2 regions of the Caulobacter sp. 10L414 genome follow, and region 2 is predicted to be linked to the other one. Evidence: riboswitches for the same ligand, from Rfam matches in the RefSeq annotation. Region 2 holds a riboswitch; the other holds the start of a gene.

Region 1 (5,890 bases), on a different contig from region 2:
CTGCACCACGACGCAGGCGGTATCCTGGTCGATGGCGGCGATCACCGCGTCCTCGGCGTCGATGGCGGCCGGCAGGCGCAGGGTGGCCACGCCGGCGGCGTGGGCCAGGGTCTCGACCGCGCCGACATAGTGCGGGTGGACGCCGCCCGACAGCACGGCCTTGTTCTTGCGGGTGACGCGCTGGGCCATCATCACGGCCTCGGCCGTGGCGGTCGAGCCGTCATAGAGCGAGGCGTTGGCCACATCCATGCCGGTCAGGGCGGCGACCTGGCTCTGGAACTCGAACAGCACCTGCAGCGTGCCCTGGGCGATTTCCGGCTGGTAGGGCGTGTAGCTGGTCAGGAACTCCGACCGCTGGATGATGTGGTCCACCGTGGCCGGCACGTGGTGGCGATAGGCCCCGGCCCCGACGAAGAACGGCCCCTCGGCGGCCGAGCGGTTGCGGCGCGACAGGCGCAGCATCTCGCGCTCGACTTCCAGCTCGCCGGCGTGATGGGGCAGGTCCACAGGCTCGCTGCGGCGGGCGACGGCCGGCACGTCGACGAAGAGGTCGTCGATCGAGCCCGCGCCGATCACGCCGAGCATGTCGGCGCGGTCTTCGGGGGTCAGGGGGAGGTAGCGCATGGGGAGAAGCACCTAGGATTTGTCATCCCGGCCGAAGCGCCGGGATCTCCGGCGCCCGGCGGGCGAGATCCCGGATCGACGCTTCGCGCCGTCCGGGATGACACGAAAAAAGCGGCTTAGAGCGTCGCCAGGAACGCCTCGTAGGCGTCGCGGTCCATCAGGGCGTCGACCTCGGCCGGGGTGGACAGCTTCAGCTTGGCGAACCAGCCGCCGGCTTCCGGCGCGGCGTTGACGGTTTCCGGCGCATCGCCCAGTTCGGCGTTGGCTTCCACGACCTCGCCCGACACCGGGGCGTAGACGTCCGAGGCGGCCTTGACGCTCTCGACGACGGCCAGGCCTTCGCCTTGAGCCACGGTCTTGCCGACTTCCGGAACTTCGACGAACACCACGTCGCCCAGTTGCTCGGCGGCGTAGGCGGTGATGCCGACGGTGGCGATGTCGCCTTCGACGGCGACCCATTCATGGTCTTTGGTGAAGCGCATTGTCGGGCCCTTTCTCTATGTTTGCGACGCGACGGACGCCAAAACCGGCGTCCACTTTTGGCTGTCGCGTCGGCTAAAGTTTGCGGACGTAACGGGTGGGAACGAACGGGGAGGCTACGACCTCTGCGGCCGCCGGCTTGCCCCGGACGATGACTTTCAGCGTCGCGCCGATTACGGCGTAGGCCGGAGGCACGAAACCGATCGCGATGGCGCCGCCGAAGCTGGGGCCGAAACCGCCGCTGGTGACCTTGCCGATGACGTTTCCGTCGGCGTCGGCGATGTCGGCGCCTTCGCGCGCCGGGGCGCCTTCCAGCACCTTCAGGTTCACGCGCACGCGGGCCAGCTCGCCGGCCAGTTCCTTGGCGATGCGGTCAGCGCCCAGATAGTCGCCGGCCTCGCGGCGGCTCTTGCCGACGGCGAAGTTCAGGCCCGCCTCGATCGGCGAGACCGTCTCGTCCAGGTCGTGGCCATAGAGCGGCAGGCCCGCTTCGAGGCGCAGGCTGTCGCGGGCGCCCAGGCCGATCGGCTTGACGCGCTCGTCTTCCAGCAGGGTGTTCCAGATGCGGGCGGCGTCCGAGGCCGGCACCGAGATCTCGTAGCCGTCCTCGCCGGTGTAGCCCGAGCGCGAGATGATGGCGGGAACGCCGAAGGCGGTCAGGGCCTTGGCGTCCATGAACACCATTTCGGCCGCTTCCGGCACGTGGGCGGCCAGCACGGCGGCGGCTGCGGGACCTTGCAGGGCCAGCAGCGCGCGGTCTTCCAGGCGCTCCACCGTGGCTTCGCCGGCCAGGGTCTCGGCGATGATCTTGTAGTCGTTGTCCTTGCAGGCGCCATTGACCACGACGAACAGGCCGTCTTCGTCGGGACGGGCGGTCATCAAGTCGTCGATGATGCCGCCCTGCGCGTTCAGCAGCACGCCGTAGCGCTGCTTGCCGGCCTTCAGGCCCTGGTAGTCGGCCGAGACCACCTTCTCGAAGCTCTTGGCGGGGTTCTCGCCGCGCAGGCGGGCCTGGCCCATGTGCGAGACGTCGAACAGGCCCGCATGCTCGCGGGTCCACAGGTGCTCTTTCAGCACGCCGTCCTTGTACTGCACGGGCATGGAATAGCCCGCGAACGGAACCATGCGGGCGCCGGCCGCCACGTGGGCGTCGTAGAGCGGGGTCTTCTTGAGATCGTCGGTGGACACGCGGCGGGCTCCGAAACGGGGTCGGCGACGGTTCCGGCTCTCGCCGGTTGGTCGCGCCCCCGCTGTCCCTTTGGCCTGAGAGATTCCGGCCTCTTCCAAAGAGAAGCCTTGCTCCTTCGGCGAGCCGCCCTTTCGGGAGGCTTCTTTCCAGCGTTCCTAAACCCGCGCGGTCCTTTTGCCTGAGCGTTTCCGGGGCGGTTGCGCCTTCGGCCTCGGGATCGAATCCCGATGTCTCCCGCGAGGGTCAGGCGGTCAATGAGCGAGGGCGGGGAGGGAGTCAAGCGCGGCCGAGGTCTTGGCGCGTGGGGATCCGGCGACGCCTGGATTCGAGGCGCGCGACCAACCCTCGATCGTCATCCCGGGCGGAGGCGCGAATGCGCCGCAGACCCGGGACCCAGGGGCGACCGCATTGCGCCGGCCCCTGGGTCCCGGCTCTCCGCTTCGCTGCGGCCGGGATGACGAGGTTTAGAGTGCGCGGGAGAAGGCTTGGCCCTCAGCCCTTCTTCACCGCGCCGCCCTGGCCGACGAAGCCCAGCACCAGGAACTGCAGCGTCGCGCCCATGGCCACGCCCAGCAGGGTGACGCCCAGCCAGGCGGACGGTCCGGGCGTCGGGCCCATGCCCGAGCTCGCCGTCCACAGATAGACGCCCCAGACGAGAGCGGCCCCGGCCACGGGGCCGATGAAGGCGAGGTTGGCCTTCTCGCCCAGCCGACGCCGGCCGATGATCACCAGCACCGCGCAGCCGACGATCTGCACCAGCGGCCCGACCAGGTTCAGCGGAAAGCTCGCCTTGTCGGGCAGCGCCGAGGTGCACAGCATGGTCAGCACGATGGCCAGGCAGCCGATCGTCCAGTAGCGGCGAACGCCGATGGGGCCTTCCTTCACTTGAAGGCGATCAGGCGTGGGGCATGGCCGCGCGCACCTGGGCGCGCAGCACGTCGATGGGGGCCAGGCCCGCGTCGGTCTTGAAGTGCCAGTAGGTCCAGCCGTTGCAGGCCGGGGCCGACTGCACCATGGCGCCGATCTTGTGGATCGAGCCGGTCAGGTCGCCGACCGCGATCGAGCCGTCGGGGCGCACCTTGGCCGCATGGGCGCCCTTGGCGCAGTACAGCGTGTCGCCCGGATGCAGCAGGCCGTTCTCGACGATGACGCCGAACGGCACGCGCGGCTCGGCGCGCTTGGAGCCGGTCATCTCCAGGTCCTGCGGCGCGATCGGCGTCACCTGGGCGATGCGGGTCTTGGCGTGCTCGACATATTCGGCCTCGCGCTCGATGCCGATGAACTTGCGGCCCAGGCGCTTGGCGGCCGCGCCCGTGGTGCCCACGCCGAAGAACGGATCCAGGATCACGTCGCCCGGCTTGGTGGTCGACAGGATCACCCGGTAGAGCAGGGCTTCGGGCTTCTGGGTCGGGTGGGCTTTGGCCCCATCGGCGCCCTTGATGCGCTCCTCGCCGGTGCACAGCGGGATGGTCCAGTCCGAGCGCATCTGCACTTCGTCATTGGCCATCTTCAGGGCGTCGTAGTTGAAGGTGTAGCGCTTGGCGTTCTGGCTCTTGGAGGCCCAGATCAGGGTCTCGTGGGCGTTGGCGAAGCGGGTGCCCTTGAAGTTGGGCATCGGGTTGGTCTTGCGCCAGATGACGTCGTTGAGGATCCAGAAGCCCAGGTCCTGCACCGCCACGCCGACGCGGAAGATGTTGTGATAGCTGCCGATCACCCAGATCGCGCCATCGTCCTTGAGCACGCGGCGGGCGGCCTTCAGCCACTCGCGGGTGAACTTGTCGTAGGCGGCGAAGCTCTCGAACTGGTCCCAGTGGTCGTCGACCGCGTCGACCTTGGAATTGTCCGGGCGCAGCAGGTCGCCGCCGAGTTGAAGGTTGTAGGGCGGGTCGGCGAAGATCAGGTCGACCGACTTCTCGGGCAGGGCGTTCATCGCCTCGATGCAATCGCCCTGAATGATGGTTTCCGGCCCGAACGCCATGTCCGCTTCCTTGCAAAACACCCAACGGAATCATGGAGTCCCGTGGTTACCCGGGAATGAACGGTCATGGTTAGCCACTGGTTAATCGCGATTCGAAAAACGGTTAACAGTGCTTGATGTTCTGCAAATGTTCTCTATCGTGAACTCGACCGGGGCGCGAAGCGTCCGGCCGCTTTGACGAGGTTGGGGGATGTGAGGGGGGCATGGCGTTGATCCGCGGGTTCATCGCGTCCAGCCTCGACGGCCGCGTCGCCGACGCCGGCGGCGGGGTCGAGTGGCTGGCGCCGTTCCGGAAAGTGGATCCCGGCTACGGCGCCTTCATCGATCTGGTGGGCACGGTGGTCATGGGCCGGTCGACCTATGACCAGATCCCCAGCCTCGGCATGGGCTGGCCCTATGCCGGCAAGCGCGGCTTCGTCGTCACCTCCCGGCGGGGCGATCCGGTGCAGCGCGGGGTGAGGTTCTGGCGCGAGGGGCTGCCGGCCCTGGTCGCCCGCCTGCGCGACCTCGACGACGGCGACGCCTGGGTGGTGGGCGGCGCGGGGCTCCTGGCGGCTTTCGCCGAGGAAGGCGCGCTGGACCGCCTGTCGCTGCTGATCGCCCCGGTGTTGCTGGGCGAGGGGCGACCGCTGTTTCCCGAACGCGGCGGCGCGCCCAGGGGCCTTGTCCTGCGCGGCGCGGCCTCGCTGGCCATGGGCGTGGTGCGGCTGGACTACGAGCTTTTGCCGCTCAAGGCGGCGCGCGGACGGGGGCGGGCGGCGGCGTCGGACGGGGCCGAGGCGTGAGGGGGCGTTAGCTTGCGACCCATTGCGGAACGTCGGTCGATTGCGACAATGACGATATGCACAGCGCCACTGCCTACGAGCGTCGAGCGACCCTGACCATAGATCAGCTTCAGCGGCTGAGGGCTGAACTCGTCGACGAGGTCGGGAAGTATAGGGTCGCTATCCGAGGCTATTCGTCCCAAAAAAATGGCGCAACATGGCGCCCCCTATTTGGCGCAGCTCGAAGCACGGGTTGCCGAGATTGACGCCCAGATCGCTAATCGAATGTAGGTCCGCAAGCCGCCTGGCTGACGTTCCAACCCCCGCCCCTGGCGGCTGGGCTCCACCTCCATCCTCGGCGCCGGCGCCAATTCCCGCTCTCGACCCGTCGCGGACGTCGGGAACGACCGTCAAGGAACCAGGATGATGCTTAAGTCGGGAGCCGAAGCGTGAGGTCGGTGCGGGTCTCAGGCCTTTTCCTGGCGCTGCTTGCGTTCAGCTACGCGAAGTTCGCCTCGGCGCAAGCCGGCCCGCGCGCGGAAGCATCCAGCCGCCCGGAAGGGCGATGTGATCAGGCGTCCTCCCAGGCCAAGACGTTCAGCTGCTACTTCGAGCTGGCGGCGACATCGCGAGCAGAAGTCCAACGTGCGTTCGATCGCAGCCTTGAAAGCGCGATGGCCCGAGACAGGGAATTCAATGCCTATCCACGCGCGCAGGGCATGCCGAGCGCATCGCTGGCCGAACGGTTGAAGCTCTCCCAAACCGCATGGCTGCAATACGCCGACGCCCAGTGCGGGCTCGAAGGGGAGACCTCGTTTGGCGGCAGCGGAACCGATATCCTCGACGCGGCGTGTC
Region 2 (14,678 bases):
TCAGGGCGGCGCTGAGGCCAAGGCGCCCGCCGGCCAGGTCCAGATCGTGCTCGGCGAGCATATCCACGGCCTGCATCAGGCTGGAGCCGCTGTTCTCGAAGAGGTCGCGCACCTCCAGGATGCGGCCGCCCGTATAGCCCCTGGCGCGGTCGGCGTCGGTCAGGGGCGCGCGGATCACCGCGCCGGGAAAGCGGTCCTCGTTGAGGATGTAGAAGTCGGCGCCGCGCGAGGCCTGCACGATCAGGTCGCGTCCCTCGATGCGCGTGTAGTCGACCGACAGGCGCGTGCGCGGCAGCAGCGGCGAGGCCAGCACCACGCCCGCCGAATAGGTTCGGGCCAGGTCGGGGCGAAGATCGGGCGGCGCGCCCCAGACGTAGCGGAACCAGCCTTCCGCATAGACGGGCTGGCTGGGATTGCGCTTGGGGTCGACGACGAAGCCGGTGGACATGCTGGTCGTGGTCGAGACCATGTGCGGCTCGGGCAGCTGCCCGCCCGAGGCGTAGGCCGCGCGCAGGATCAGGCCGTTGACGGGCTCGGCCTTCACGCCCAGCAGATAGAGGTCGGCCGACTTGTCCAGCGGCGGGGCGGGCGAGCCGTTGAAGATGCGGATGTGGCCGGCCTGGCGCCGGGCCGCGGCCTGGAGCTCCAGTCCCCGCACGCCCACCACGCCTTCCAGCGGCGCGCGCAGCTCGGCGAACAGCGAGCGCGAGCGGGCGGAGACGTGGTTGTCGGGGTGGTTGGAGAAATGCGGCAGCCCCTCCCACAGCTGCTGGGCGGTCAGCGACAGCGTCAGGTCGCGACCGCCGATCCGGGCGACCGGGCCCGAAGCGCGCAGCGAGATGTCCTCCAGTCGCGAGGCGGCGTAGGGCGACGCAGGCGCCCAGGCGGCCTCGTAGCGGGAGAGATCGGCCAGGAACCTGGCCTGGTCGCCGAACGGGTTAGGCGCGGGCCGGCCGTCGCCGGGCGCCACGCCGCTGGCCACCGTCGACCAGGCCAGCGCCTCGTAGCCGGTCTCGGCGCTGATGGTGGTGGTGCGGGCCCCGCCCACGGCGTAGTCGACGCCGCCGCGCCAGCGCGCCGGCAGGTCGAACACCAGCCCGGCCGTGAAGCGGCGCGAGATCACCCGGCTGCGGGTGTTTCCCGAGACGAAGGGCACGGGCGCGACCAGCTCGACGGGGCTCGTTCCCGACAGCTTCGCCGCCGCTCCCTGGCCCGGCGTCAGCCAGGTCGAGAACGCCCCGGAGGCGGTGGGATAGAGGTCCAGGCTGGAGAGATAGATGTAGTCGAGATAGGCCTCCGCGCCGCGCCACAGCCTCTGGCGGACATTGACCAGGACCGCATCGGTGCGGCTGTCGGTCGACAGCAGGCGGTCGCGGTGGGCCGGGGCCAGGCCCGGCGCCGACTGGCCGGCGTTGCCGATCAGCACCGTCTCGATCGGCGTCGAACCGTCGTAGTCGGCGGGGATGTAGCTCTTCAGCATCGAGACGCCGCCGACCGTGAAGGGGCCGTTGACGCCGAACAGGGTGATCCCGTTGCCCGGCGGCCGGCTGTAGGCCTGGCCGGACTTGAGCAGCGCGCCGTCCAGGGGGGCGTAGGCCTCCGCCCGATCGCCATAGGCCACGCCGTTGAAGCGCTTCTGGCCGTAGCGGACCATCACCGCCGTGCCGCCGTCGTCGGCGCCATAGCCGATCCGGGCGTCGAAGCGGCTGTAGCCGCCGTCGCCATCCTCGCCCACACCGGCGGTGGCCGCGACCTCGGCCCCGCGATAGTCGCGGTCGAGCACCAGGTTGACCACGCCGTTGACCGCGCCCAGGCCATAGACGGCGCCGCTGCTCGACCCCAGGGTCTCGATCCGGCCGATCGCGGCCAGCGGAATGGGGCCGACGTCGGCCTGCAGCAGGTAGTCGTAGTTCGGGATCGCCGGCATGCGCCGCCCGTCGACCAGCAGCAGGGTCCTGGACTGGGCGTTGGGATCGCGGAAGGCGAAGTTCGAGCGCGACGGCGGCAGGCCCTGCGCCGTGCGCGGGATCGACTGGCGGCTGTCGCCGTTGCTGGTCAGCCAGGTCTGCAGGAAGTCGTCGGCCGAATGGGACTGGGCGGCGCGCAGCGTGCTGCGCTCAAACACCCGATAGGGCTGGATGTCGTCGGGATCGCGCCGCTGGTCGACGTTCTGGGTGCGCACGCCCACGACCAGCAGTTCGGGCAAGGCCACCGGACCGGAGGTTTCCTCGGACGGCGCGCCGCGCCCGGCTTTCACCACATAGACCCCGGCCTCGACCCGTTCGAACCGCAGACCCGATCCGGCCAGCAGCCGCTCCAGCGCCTCGCTGGGCGTCAGGCGTCCCCGCAGGGCCGGCGCCCGCCGCGCGCCGATCGTGTCGGAAGAGACCAGGATCTCGATCTGCGCCTGGCGGCCCAGTTCGGCCAGCGCGCGGTTCAGCGGCTGGGCGCGCACGGTCACGCTCGCCGTGCGCTCGGCCGCCCAGGCGGGCGCTGCCAGCGCCCAGGCGCAGGCCGCCGTCGCCAGGGCCCGCACAAGGCCGCCATGTCCGCTTCGAAAGGTCACCCGACAACCTTGCAGAGACCCTCACCCGCCCATCGGCGCTGGTCTTGGAGAAGTGCCCGGGCAATAGAACGAACACTGTTATTCAGGCAAGCGTTTGAACGCGCCCCGCCGCTGTCGCGCGGCAAGCGAACACGAAACAGGGCGCGGAACCCGGTTCCGCGCCCTGCCCTGTCCGTGGTCGGATCAATCGGTCCGGCTATTGGCCCAGCAGCGTCTTTCGCCAGAACATGATGCTGGACCAGAAGTAGTAGTCGGCGTTTTCCTTCTTGCGGAAGACGTGGCCGTCGTTCTTGGCCAGCAGGTGCCAGGCCTGCCCGCCCTTGGCGCGGACGGCGGCGATCATCTGGTCGGCCTCGGAGGCCGGCACGCGCGGGTCGGTGCCGCCGGTGGCCACCAGCAGCGGGATGGTGATCTTGTCGACGCTGGTCAGCGGCGAGATCTTCATCAGCTGGGCGCGCTGCTTGGGATCGCGCTCGTCGCCGTACTCCACGCGGCGCAGGTCGCGCCGGTAGGACTGGGTGTTCTCGAGGAACGTGACGAAGTTGGAGATCGCGACGTAGCAGTTGGCGCCCTTCAGGCGCGGGCTGTAGTGCGTGGCCGAGGCGTAGCACATGTAGCCGCCGTAGGAGACGCCGTTGACCGCGAAGCGGTCGGCGTCCAGCGCCGGCTCCTTGGTCAGGGCGTCGAGGAAGGCCCCGATGTCCTTGACCGAGTCCTCGCGCTTGAACGGGCCGTTGTCGAGATTGACGAAGCGCTTGCCGTAGCCCGACGAGCCGCGGACGTTGGGGAAGAACAGCGCCACGCCCAGCTCGTTGACCAGATAGTTGTTGCCGCCGAGGAAGTCGGGGCGGGTCTGGCCTTCGGGGCCACCGTGGATGTCGACGATCAGCGGGCGCTTGCCGGGGAACTTGGCCGGATCGGGCTGATAGAGGAAGCCCGAGACCGTCTCGCCGTCGAAGCTCTTGATCTCCACCAGGCGCGGCTCGACGTTCTTGGCCGGATCCAGGCCGCCGGTCTCGCTGTGGGTCCACTGGGTGACCTTCAGCGTCTTGGGATCGATCGAGAAGGCGTCGCCGGCCACCTTGGCCGACGACATCGACAGGCCGATCTCGCCCCACGGCGAAATCTCGATGGCCGGACCGATGCTGTAGGGGATGACGCCGCCGGGCAGGCCCTCGACGGTGCGCACCGCGCCGCTGGCCAGGTCCAGCACCCGCACGCGCGAGACCCCGGCCTCGTTGATGGCGTAGACCGCGAAGCCGCCGTCGGGCGACAGGGCGAAGTCGGAGACGTCCCAGCGCGCTTCCTTGCTGACGGGGACGAAGGCCTTGGTCTTCGCGTCCAGGCGGCCAAGGCGCAGGAAGTCGCTGTCCTTGTCCGAGGTCAGCCACACCGAGCCGTCGTGGGCGTAGTGGGGATCGACGAACGAGGCCTTGGCCTTCGGGTCGGTCAGCGGAACCATCGCGCCGCTGGCGAGATCCAGCTCATAGACCATGGCCTCGTTGATCGACATGCGATTGAGCACCAGGGCCTTTTGGCCGTCGGCCGAGAAGTCGGCGATGTTCCAGCCGCCGCCGGCGACCTTGGCGACCAGGCGGTCGGTCTTGGGATCGCGCGGGTCGACCACATAGAGGTCCATGTCCGCGCCGTTGCGGCGCGAGGAGGCGTAGCCGACCTGCTTGCCGTCGGACGACCAGGCGCCGAACCAGTTGCGGCTCTTGCCGTCGGTCACCAGGCGCGGGCGGCCGTCGACCAGCAGGTAGAGCTGGTAGAACTCGTCGCCGCCGACGTCCTTCTGCAGCACCAGGGCGTCGCCGGCGGGAGACAGGGCGGCGGCCAGGATCGGCTCGGCCTCGAAGCTCAGCTGGCGGCGGTCGGCGTCGGGCTTGGCCACCGTATGGACCTGGTCGGTGCCGCCGAACCTGGTCTTGATCAGCATCGAGCGATCGGCCGGGTTCCAGCCCAGGAAGTTGGCGTGGCGGGCCTGCAGGTAGGGCGTGGTCGCCGAGACCAGCTCCTGCGGGATCGGCGGCAGGCCGTCGGCGACGATGGCGGCCGGAACGGCGGCCACGGGGCCGGTTGCGGGGGCCGTCTGGGCCATGGCGAGGCCGCCGCTCGCCGCCAGCAGGGCGAGCGTCAGGGGAAGGCGCGAGATCATGGGGAAATCACCAATCGAGGGGGTGAGGCGCCGCCGGCCACGGGGGACCGGCCGGCGGCGCTGGTATCGGCCGGGCCCGGAGCCTTGAGGGAAGGCTCCAGGCCGCCAGGGTCGGGCGCGCCCGGCGGGGGCGACGGACGCGTCCGGTCCCGGCGTTCCTAGAAGCGCATCCGCGCGCCCAGGGTCACGTAGCGGCCGATGACGTCGTAGTAGGGCGAGTAGAGCGAGCCGATCGGCGGCTCCTTGTCGAACAGGTTGGTGGCGTTGGCGTAGAGTTCGACGTTGTAGCCGTTGAACTCGGGCAGCTTGGCGCGCACGCCCAGGTCGACATAGGTGTAGGCCTTGATGTGGCCGTTCACGAGATCGACGGTGTTGTTGTAGTTGCCGGGCGAGATGTAGCGGGCCCGCAGGTTGGCCCCGAACACCGGACCCGAGTAGTCCAGGCTGCTGACGACCCGGAACTCCGGCACGCCCAGGCCGAACGAGTAGCCCTGCGAGCGGACGTAGTCGATCTCGCTGACGCCGTCGTTGGTGGTCAGGTTGTTGACCCAGGTGCCGACGGTGCGCAGGCGCAGGCGGCCGTCCAGGCTGGAATGCACGCGCGAGGCGTCCATCGAGTAGGACATCTCCACGTCGACGCCGTCGGTCTTGTAGTTCGACAGGTTGACGTAGGTGGAGACGATCCGGGTGATGGCGTTGGTGGCGCTGTCGCGGGTGATCCGCGAGCACATGTCCTGGTTGCCGGCGGCGCAGCGGGTGACGATGTCCTGGGCGCCGATCGTGGTGATCACGTCGTCGATGTCGATGTTGTAGTAGTCGACCGAGACGTTGAAGCCCGGAATCTGCGGCGGCGAATAGACGAAGCCGGCCGTGAAGGTCTTGGCCGTCTCCGGCTGCAGGGCCTGGTTGCCGCCGCCGTTGGTCAGCACGTAGACGCTGGAGCTGGTCACCGGGTCGACGATGGTGTTGTAGCCCGTCGTGCTGGTGGTGAAGAGCTCGGTCAGGTTGGCCGAACGGATGTCGCGCGACTGGGTGATCCGGCCCCGGAAGCCCGGGAAGAACTCGTTGGTCGCGCCCAGCTTCCACGACCAGATCGAGCCGGTGGTGTCGTAGTCGCTGATGCGGGCGGCCGCATTGACCTCCAGCTTGTTGAGCACCGGCACGTCGCGGACGACGGGCACCAGCACTTCGGCGAAGGCTTCCTTGACCGTGAAGCTGCCCGACATCGCCGAGAAGCTGAACGAGGTGAAGGCCTTGGCCGTGTCGAGGGCGCCGACCGAGCGATCGACCGACTCCTTGCGGGCCTCGCCGCCGACGGCGATCGAGACCGGACCGGCCGGCAGCTCGAAGGGCTCGCCGCGCAGGCTGAAGCCGCCGACGTCGAGCTTGGAGGTCTCGCGCATGCTGGGCGTGCCGGTGACGTAGGCGATCGCCGCGGCCGAGGGCGAGCCCTCGCCGAACAGGTTGATCGGCACGCAGTTGGTGGTCGGGTCGGTCAGGGCGATGCGGCAGACCGCCTGGCCGCTCGTCGGGCTGATCACCGAGTCCACGGCGTTGGCGTAGTTCTGGGTCAGCAGGAACCCGGGGGTGTCGATGTTGTTCTCGTTCTCCCCGTGGCTGTAGTAAGCGCTCCAGCGCCAGCCGTCGCCGAACGAACCGTCCAGCGCGATCGTGCCCTGGGTGGCCACGCGCTCGAAGTCGATGGTCGAGTACGACAGGTCGCTGTTGAAGCGGCCCATGGTGAACTGGGTCTCGTCGGCGTTGGCCAGGGCGGTGCGCACGGCGGTCGGCAGGAAGGCGTTGTCGGCCTTGATCGTCAGGTTGCCGCGGTTGTGGTCGCCGAACCAGATGTAGTCGTTCCACATGCGCGAGTGGCGCAGCTCGGCGGTCAGCTTGACGCTGTCGGTCAGGTCGTAGGTGACGCTGGCCATGGTCGCATAGCGGCGCTGGGGCGTGACCAGGGGCGACAGGTCGTCGTTCGAGGGGCCTTCGCCGCCGATCGAGTTGGTGCCGCTGACCGTGCCGTAGTCGAAGTCGCGCAGGCTGCCGTCGGGATTGAAGGCCTTGCCCTTCAGCACGCCCGACATGATCAGGCCGCCGTAGGCCGCGTTCGAGAAGCCCACGTCGGGCGCCAGCTTGTAGCGGCCGTCGCCGTTGGGAACGGTGGCCCAGCGGCCGATGTTGGGACGGCTGTTCTTGGGAACCACGCCTTCGTTGTTGAGGAACTCGCCGCCGATGACGAAGTGACCGCGCCCGTCGGCGAAGCCCGTGCCCCAGGCGCCTTCGACGCGCACCTGCTCGGCGTCGTCATAGGACGAGACGCCGCCCTCGACGCCCAGCTTCCCGCCGGTGAAGTTGCGGTCGATCATGATGTTGGCGACGCCGGCCACGGCGCCCGAGCCCCAGGCGGCCGATGCGCCGCCGGTGACGACGTCGACGCCCTTGACCAGCACGCTGGGCACCACGTTCAGATCGTTCTCGCCCGAGAAGCGGCGACCGTCGATCAGCACCAGGGTGCGGCTGATGCCCAGGCCCCGCAGGTCGAGCGGGGCGTTGCCGGCGCCGGTGTTGGTGCCGGTGGTCTGGGCCGAGGTGGTGGCGCGGAACTGCGGCAGGTCGTTCAGGGCCGCGGCGATGTTCGGGCGCGCGCCGACGGCCAGGTCGACGTCGGTGACGCGGACGGTCGGGGTCGGGGCCTGGAAGCCGGCGCGGTCGATGCGCGAGGCGGTGACGACGATCTCGCCGACGCTGTCGTCGGCCTTGTCGCCCGAGGTCTGGGCCAGGGCCGCGCCGTGCAGCGCCAGCGCCGCGGGCAGGATGCTCGCGCCGATCAGCAGGGCGCGGCGGGAGTGACGTGAAAATGCCAAGTGAGATCCCCTCTCAAACATGCAGTCGACAGTCGCCCCCGCCCCGGACGCCCATGAACTGGACGGTCCGGCAGCTGCGATCCGCCAGCGGCGCACCACGCGCCGCTCGCGAAACCGCAAGGCGTTCCTCTGCCCCCGCTGTCCTGTTGGCCTGAGAGATTCGGAACGCACCGCGCCCTTGCTCCTTCGGCGAGACGCTCCTCCTGGAGGCGCGCCTGCTTTCCAGCGTCCTTGTGCTCCGCGGTCCTTTTGCCTGAGCGTTTCCGGGGCGGTTGCGCCTTCGGCGTCGGGTCGAACCTGATCTCTTCCGCAAGAGCAGGATCAGTTAGGCCGGGCGTTCCGCTGTCGGCAAAACCGGTGGAAGCGGCATGTTTTCATCGCGCCGGCCGCGATGAGCGGGCACGTTCTTCCTGACGATCAACCCAGGGGGATCGGCCATCGCCCTGCGGTTTCAACCGATCAGGGGGGCGTGACAGGTCGGTGACAGCTTCGCGGCGCGGGCGCGAGCCGTAAAAATGGGCTGAGCCCCGGCCCAGCGGGTCAATTTGCACAAACATTTGGCGACAATTGCCCGCAATGCGGGCGCCTAGTCGCGATCGCCCCGCGCGCGGCGCCAGCGGGCCAGCATTTCCTCGCGCCGGCCCTGGTCGAAATTGGCCAGCAGGGCCGGCCCGACCCGTATCGGACGGCCGCCCGGCGGCGGGCGCGCGCCCAGCCCCTCGCGGATCGGCGTCAGCCGCGCCTGCGCCAGCCGCCGCTGCCCCTCCTCCGACATCAGGTAGTCGAGGAACAGGCGCGCGGCCTTGGGATGGGGCGCCGAACGGGTGATGAACGCCACCCGCGCGATCGACAGGTAATAGTCGTCGGGCACGACATAGCCGATATCCGGCCCCTGCCCGCGCGCCCACCAGTCTGCGTAGGAGCGGTTCATGTCATAGGCCAAGAGATGCCGGCCGGCCGTGACGCTGGCCAGGATCGGCGCGCCGGGCACGTAGAGCCCGGGATCCGAGCCCGCCAGGGCGTCATACAGCGCCCAGGCGTCCGGATAGACCACCGTGTCGCTCGACAGGTAGAGGAAGCCCACCCCGCTCTTTTCCGGATCGTACATGGCGATCCGGCCGCGCCAGCGGGCGGGGTCGTCGCGCAGGGCCGCCAGCAGCGCGGCGTGGCTGCGCGGCACGTCCTCTTCTTTCAGCAGACGCTTGTTGTAGGCGAAGACGATCGGCTCGGCGGTGACGCCGAACCCCTGGTCGCGCCACACCGCCCAGGCCGGCAGGTGGCGGGCCTCGGGGCTGCGGTAGGTCTGGGCGTAGCCGTCGTTGATCAGCTTGACCTGGATGTCCATCGACGAGCTCCAGGCCACGTCGGCCACCGGCGCGCCGCTGTCGGTCTCGGCCATCACTCGCGCCTGCAATGGCCGGGCGGCGACCTCGACCATGGTCAGCTTGATCTTGGGAAAGCGCTTGCGGAACCCCTCGGCCACCGGGCCGTAGACGCCGGTGTTGACGTAGACGACGACCTCGCCCTCGCGCTGGGCGCCCATGACGTCCCAGGCGCTGGTCGCCTGCCCCTCGACGCGCGGCGCGCACGCCACCGCCAGACCGGCGAGCCCCGCCGCGCCGATCAGGCCCAGCGCCCGGCGTCTCTTGACCTCGACTGTCAATCGGCGTCGGATGGCCGGCGCTCCCCTTGCTTTCGTCGTGACGCTACATCCCCGATGAAGATACTGGTTGTCGAGGATGATCCGCCTCTCCGCCGTTCGCTGACCGCCACCCTCGAGAGCGAAGGCCACGAGGCCGTCTGCGCCGAGACCGGCGAAGCCGCCCTCGCCCTGGCCCTGCCCGGCGACTTCGACGCCATGATCCTCGACATCGGCCTGCCCGACATCGACGGCTTCGAGATCCTGTCGCGCCTGCGCCGCGAGGGCTTTTCCACGCCGATCGTCGTGCTGACCGCGCGCGACGCCGTGCAGGACCGCATCGCCGGCCTCGACATGGGCGCCGACGACTACGTGCTCAAACCCTTCGACCCGTTCGAGCTGGTGGCCCGGGTGCGCGCCGTGGTCCGCCGCAAGAGCGGCTACGCCGCCCGCATCGTCACCCTGGGCACGCTGACCTGCGACTGGGAGGCCGGCGCGGCCTGGGTCGGCCAGCGGCGGCTGGACCTGCGCCCCCGCGAGTGGGCCGCGCTCAAGGCCCTGGCCATGCGCCCCGGACGGGTGGTCGACCGCGGCCAGCTGGCCGCCGAGGTGTTTCCCGACGAGCAGCCGGCCTCGCCCAACGCGCTGGAGGTGCATGTCGGCCGGCTGCGCCGCAAGCTGCAGCCCGACGGCCCGCAGCTGCAGACCCTGCGCGGCGCCGGCTACCGGCTGGATCCGTGAGGCGCCGCCGCCCGCCCAGCCTCGTCGCCCGCCTGCTGATCGCCCAGGTGGCGCCGCTGGCTCTGCTGGGCGCGGCGCTGGCCCTGGCCGGCGCCCTGGCCGCCCACCAGGTGGTGGAAAAGACCTCCGACCGGCTGCTGGCCGGCTCGGTGGCCTCGATCGTCGCCCAGATCGGCGCCGAGGACGGCCGCGCCAAGGTCGCCCTGCCGCCCTGGTCGCTGGGCCTGCTCGACAGCCCCGAGCGCGACGCGGTGTTCTACGCCGTGCGGCAGGGGCCGCGCCTGGTGACCGGCTATGACGACCTGCCTCACCCGCCGGCCCCGCCGCCCAACGAGACCGACTTCGCCTATGCCCAGATGCGCGGCTATCGCGTGCGCATCGCCCAGGCCACGGTGATGGTGCCGGGCGTGGCCGAGCCCGTCGTGGTCGCCGTCGCCCAGAGCCTGGACTCCCGCCGCGCCAGCGTGCGCGAGCTGCAGTTCAACTTCATCATCCTGCCGCTGCTGCTGGTGCTGGTCGCCGCGGCCCTGGTGATCCCGGCCGTGACCTGGGGCCTGGCGCCCTTGCGCAGCCTGACCGCCGACCTGACCCGCCGCGCCCAGTCCTCGCGGCCCGACTTCGCGCCGGTGCGCGACCTGGACGCCCCGGCCGAGCTGTCGCCGGTGGTGGCGGCCTTCAACCACCTGATGCCCAGCCTGGAGCGCTTCACCAAGGCGCTGGAGCGGTTCTCGGCCGACGCCTCGCACCAGCTGCGCACGCCTTTGTCGGTGATCATCGCCAACCTGGCCCTGGTCGAGCGCTCGATCGAGACCGAGCCGCAGAAGTCGCTGCTGAGAGACTCGATGGCCGCGGCGGCCAACCTGCGCCAGGTGCTAAGCCAGCTGCTGGCCCTGGCCCGCTCGGAGGCGGCCGCCGTCGAGGGGCAGAGCGACCTGCGGCTGCTGGTCGAGACGATCGCCGCCGAGGTGGCGCGAGACTATCCGGACGTGATCTTCCGCCGCCGCCTGCCCGAGACCGCCATCGCCGCCGGCAATGCGGTGCTGGTCGGGGAACTGCTGCGCAATCTGGTGTTCAACGCCTGCGCCTATGGGCGGGGCGCGGTGTCGCTGGTGGTCGCCGCCGAGAACGCGGGGCCAAGGCTGACGCTGTGGGACCACGGCCCCGGGGTCGAGCCCCAGGAGATCGGCGCCATCTTCAGCCCGTTCTTCCGGGGCAAGAGCAAGGCGGCGACCAACGGCGCCGGGCTTGGCCTGGCGATCGTGCGCTCGATCGCCCAGCGCCTCGACATCGGCCTGGCCGCGCGCACGCGCTCGCCACGGCCGGGCCTTGTGGTGGAACTGAGGTTCGCCGCCGCCGACTAGGCGGTGGCGATCATGCGGCGGAAGATGTCGTCCAGGCGCGCGCTGGCCGGCTTGGCGGCGACGGGGGCGGCCGGGGCGGGCGCCGGCTCGGGCTCGCAATAGGCCTTGAGGAAGCCGGACTCGACGGTCACCGCGTCCTCGTTGGCGGCCGGAGGGCAGCCGAAGACGTTGCGCAGGGCCAGGGCCATCGCCTCGCCTTCGCTGAGGGCGGCCTGGGCCTCGACCACCGGGGCTGCGTCGTCGAAGACCTGCTCGAACACCTGATAGGGCAGGTTCGCCTGGTTGATCATCGAGAAGAGACGGTTGACATCACCAGCCATGGCTCGGCTCCACCGCTTCCAGCGGCACGGGGTTAAGGTCTTTTGCCTCCCTTCTCCCGACCCGCCATTTCGGCGAGCAGGACAAGGGCCGAAGAGTAGTACGTGCGATCCGGCGACGCTCCCCGCAGCGCCTGGATCAACGGGTCGTTCAGCGCCAGGGCGGCGATGGCGACACCCCCGCCAGATAGCGGAAAGTCGGCTTCATGACCGTCGGACATATTGACCCATGCCGGTGGCGCTTTTTGGGCTTGAATCTTTCCGCGCCAATACGCGGCGGTTTCGCGCGCCAGCGAATCTTCTCCCCCCCAGGCCAGGTACAGGGGCACGCGAATGGCGTCGAAACCGAATAATGGAGGTTTTTCAGGCGCTAAGGCCAAGCCGCCGTCAGCCCGCACCAGAAGCCAGTCGGGAGGCAGTTTCTGAGCGCCGAACCGCCCCTCCCGAGCCAGTTTCACCCCGTCGGCGACCAGGGTGCGCCAAGGCGCCGCAGCTCCGTCCTCGGCAGCGAAATCCTTCAGCGCCGGCAGCACGAAATAGGACGGGTTGACGACCACGCCCGCCGGGCCGCGGAAGCCCTCCAGGCCCGGCAGCAGCACGGTGCGACCGCCCACCTCGACCACCAGCCGCTCGGCCACCGCCTCGCGCATGGCCCTGGAGGCGGCCAGGTACTCGTCGTTCTTCCACCGCCGCCCGGCCCGCAGCAGCGCCCAGGCCGCCAGGATGTCACCGTCCGAGGCGTTGTTCTCGTCGGCGACGGCGGGATTGGCCCGGGGGTCGTAGCGCCAGGCCAGCAGCGGCGCGTTCTTGCGGACGAGGTTGGCCCGGGTCCAGCCCCAGGCCTTGTCGAAGGCCTCGCGGTCGCCGTGCCCCTCGGCCAGCAGCATGGTCCAGCCCTGGCTTTCGCTGTGGCTGACGCCGCCGTTCTCGGGATCGATGGTGCGGCCGTCGGGCTGCACATAGGCCGTCTTGAACTGCGCCCAGCCGTCCGGCGGCCGCGCGCAGGCCCCCGAGCCGCCGCACGCCGCGACCAGAGCCACCATCAGCAGCCTAGACCCGGTGCTCGAACACCAGCGGCGAAGCCAGGGGATCACGGCAGGTGGTGACCCCGCCCGGGCTTCCCTGCGCCGCCAGCCAGGCGCCGTAAGCGCCCGCCAGAAGCTCGGCCATGAGCGGAGGCCAGGCGCGCTTGTCGTCGTCTTCGAGAACATTCGGACAGGCCCCATGGGTGATGAGGATGTGGTCTTCGGCCACGGCGAGCTGCACCCAGCCCCAGTCCATGGCGTCGAGGATCTCGTTCAGCCGCGCCTCCAGCTCGTCCAGCGTCTCGAGCTTGGGCAGGGCGTGGCGGCGGGCCATCCGCTCGCCCGTGGCGCACAGGAAGCGCTTGACCGCGCCCTGGTCGCCGACCGCCGCCAGCTCGTCGGCCAGCGACGCCAGGAACGGCGCCCACTGGCCGCTGACCCGCCGCCGGCGCAGGTAGCCGAGGTCCTTGGACCGAGGATCGAACTCGCTGGCGCTCATCGGCCGCCGTCTCCGCCGAGGATCTGCTTCACGCCCACGCTGACCGCGGTCTCGTTGTAGACGCCGAAGGTGTTGAAGTTGACCGCGCCGCCGATACTGGCGCCGGGCCGGAACTGGTAGTCGGCCGACAGCCCGCCGGAGATCCCGAAACCGCTGGCGCTCTGGGCCAGGTAGCGCGGGAAGACGTCGGCGTCGGCCTGGGCCAGCGTGGTCAGCTCGCCCTGCAGCGCCGGGTCCATCGGGAAATAGGCCGCGCCGGCCTGGTTGTAGGTCTGGTAGCCGGGCGCGATGGCGCCCTTGAACTTCCACGGCCCTTGCCTCGCCGTCACGCTGATCGGCGCGGTCAGGCTGGTGAAGGTCTTGGGGCTGAAATAGCCGCCATGGCCCAGGCTGAAGAAGTTCTGGTTGTTGTCGAAGCCTTGCTGGTTGAGGTTGAAGCCGACCTGCACTTCGGTTTCGCCGCGGCGATAGGGTCGGATGTAGCCGCCCAGATTGACCTGGTAGCCGTCGTTGTCGGCCACGTGCTCGCCGTCGTAGTGGCTGTAGCTGGCGTCGCCGTAGAGGCCCGAATAGCCGTCGTCATACGACAGGCTGACCCCGCCGCCGGTGCGCATCACCTTGCCCCAGCGCTGGCCGGTGACCGGGTCGCGGGCGCCGGCATAGGCCACCACGCTGTCGGTGACCGGGCGACGCTCGATCCAGGCCTTGCCCTGGCCATTGGCGCCCAGGCGCGGCGAGAAGGTGACGCCGCCGGCCACGTCGACATCGCCAAAACCGATCGGCGTCGTGCCGATGTCGGCCTTCAGCGGACCGGCTTCCATGGCCAGGTTCACCGCCGCGCCCGAGGCGCTCTGCGGCGAGGCGGCGCGATAGACAGGCGCGAACTCGCCGACGATGGCGCGGGCGTTGACGATCTGGTTGCCGCCATAGCGCTGCTCGGCCGAGCCCGAGGGCGTGCCGCCGTCGATGCTGACCGGCGAGATCGAGGCGGTGAACCGCACTTCGCCCAGGTTGGCGGATGCGGAGGCGGTGGCCGACAGCTCGTGCAGCCGTCCAAGGCCCGCCTCGCCCGAGCGAGTGCGGATCTGGGCCGAGCCGGCGACCTGCGCGGCGGTGCGGGCGGTGATCTCGGCGATCTGGCGGTCGATGTCGCCGACCACGGGATCGCGGGCGGCCGGAGCGACGAAGGGATTGCCCGGCGCGGGCGCGACGGTGCTGGTCGGGCGCGGCGAGGCCGCCTCGCCCGCGCGGCCGTTGCGGCCGGTGAAGGGGAAGGCCAGGCCCGCGAAGTTGCGCTCGCCGTTGGTCGAATAGGTGGGCGCGGACGCAGGCGCCGCCGGGGTCAGCACGCCCGCCAGCTGGTCGCCGCCCGAGGCGACGTCGACGCCCATCAGCGGCGCGGCGGCGGCCGAACCCATCAGGTCGTAGCGGCTGGCCGCCACCGGCAGCACCGGCGAGGCGCGGGCCGGAACGCCGCCGCTGGTGAAGGGGTTGGGGCCCAGCCC

The links. A riboswitch is a leader RNA that binds a small molecule or an ion and turns the genes downstream of it on or off. The one in region 2 is predicted to bind glycine.
Region 1: linked by a shared signal. The riboswitch ahead of gcvT (glycine cleavage system aminomethyltransferase GcvT) and the one ahead of AC1DCG_RS22080 (TonB-dependent receptor domain-containing protein) in region 2 are both predicted to bind glycine.

What each region holds. Positions count from the first base shown of each region.
Region 1 covers NZ_JBFTJR010000088.1:248-6,137, reverse strand. Annotated here, with positions in the region: gene gcvPA (aminomethyl-transferring glycine dehydrogenase subunit GcvPA) at 1-624, opposite strand, end outside; gene gcvH (glycine cleavage system protein GcvH) at 741-1,106, opposite strand; gene gcvT (glycine cleavage system aminomethyltransferase GcvT) at 1,180-2,292, opposite strand; glycine riboswitch at 2,450-2,540, opposite strand; partial or broken gene AC1DCG_RS23315 (hypothetical protein) at 2,646-2,750, opposite strand; gene AC1DCG_RS23310 (hypothetical protein) at 2,786-3,178, opposite strand; gene AC1DCG_RS23305 (site-specific DNA-methyltransferase) at 3,189-4,271, opposite strand; gene AC1DCG_RS23300 (dihydrofolate reductase family protein) at 4,475-5,056, shown strand; gene AC1DCG_RS23295 (lysozyme inhibitor LprI family protein) at 5,485-5,890, shown strand, end outside.
Region 2 covers NZ_JBFTJR010000074.1:2,014-16,691, reverse strand. Annotated here, with positions in the region: gene AC1DCG_RS22090 (TonB-dependent receptor) at 1-2,566, opposite strand, end outside; gene AC1DCG_RS22085 (S9 family peptidase) at 2,763-4,724, opposite strand; gene AC1DCG_RS22080 (TonB-dependent receptor domain-containing protein) at 4,883-7,591, opposite strand; glycine riboswitch at 7,728-7,819, opposite strand; glycine riboswitch at 7,823-7,911, opposite strand; gene AC1DCG_RS22075 (ABC transporter substrate-binding protein) at 8,178-9,254, opposite strand; gene AC1DCG_RS22070 (response regulator transcription factor) at 9,309-9,971, shown strand; gene AC1DCG_RS22065 (sensor histidine kinase) at 9,968-11,332, shown strand; gene AC1DCG_RS22060 (hypothetical protein) at 11,329-11,652, opposite strand; gene AC1DCG_RS22055 (family 8 glycosyl hydrolase) at 11,685-12,692, opposite strand; gene bcsD (cellulose biosynthesis protein BcsD) at 12,700-13,173, opposite strand; partial or broken gene AC1DCG_RS22045 (cellulose biosynthesis protein BcsC) at 13,170-14,678, opposite strand, start outside.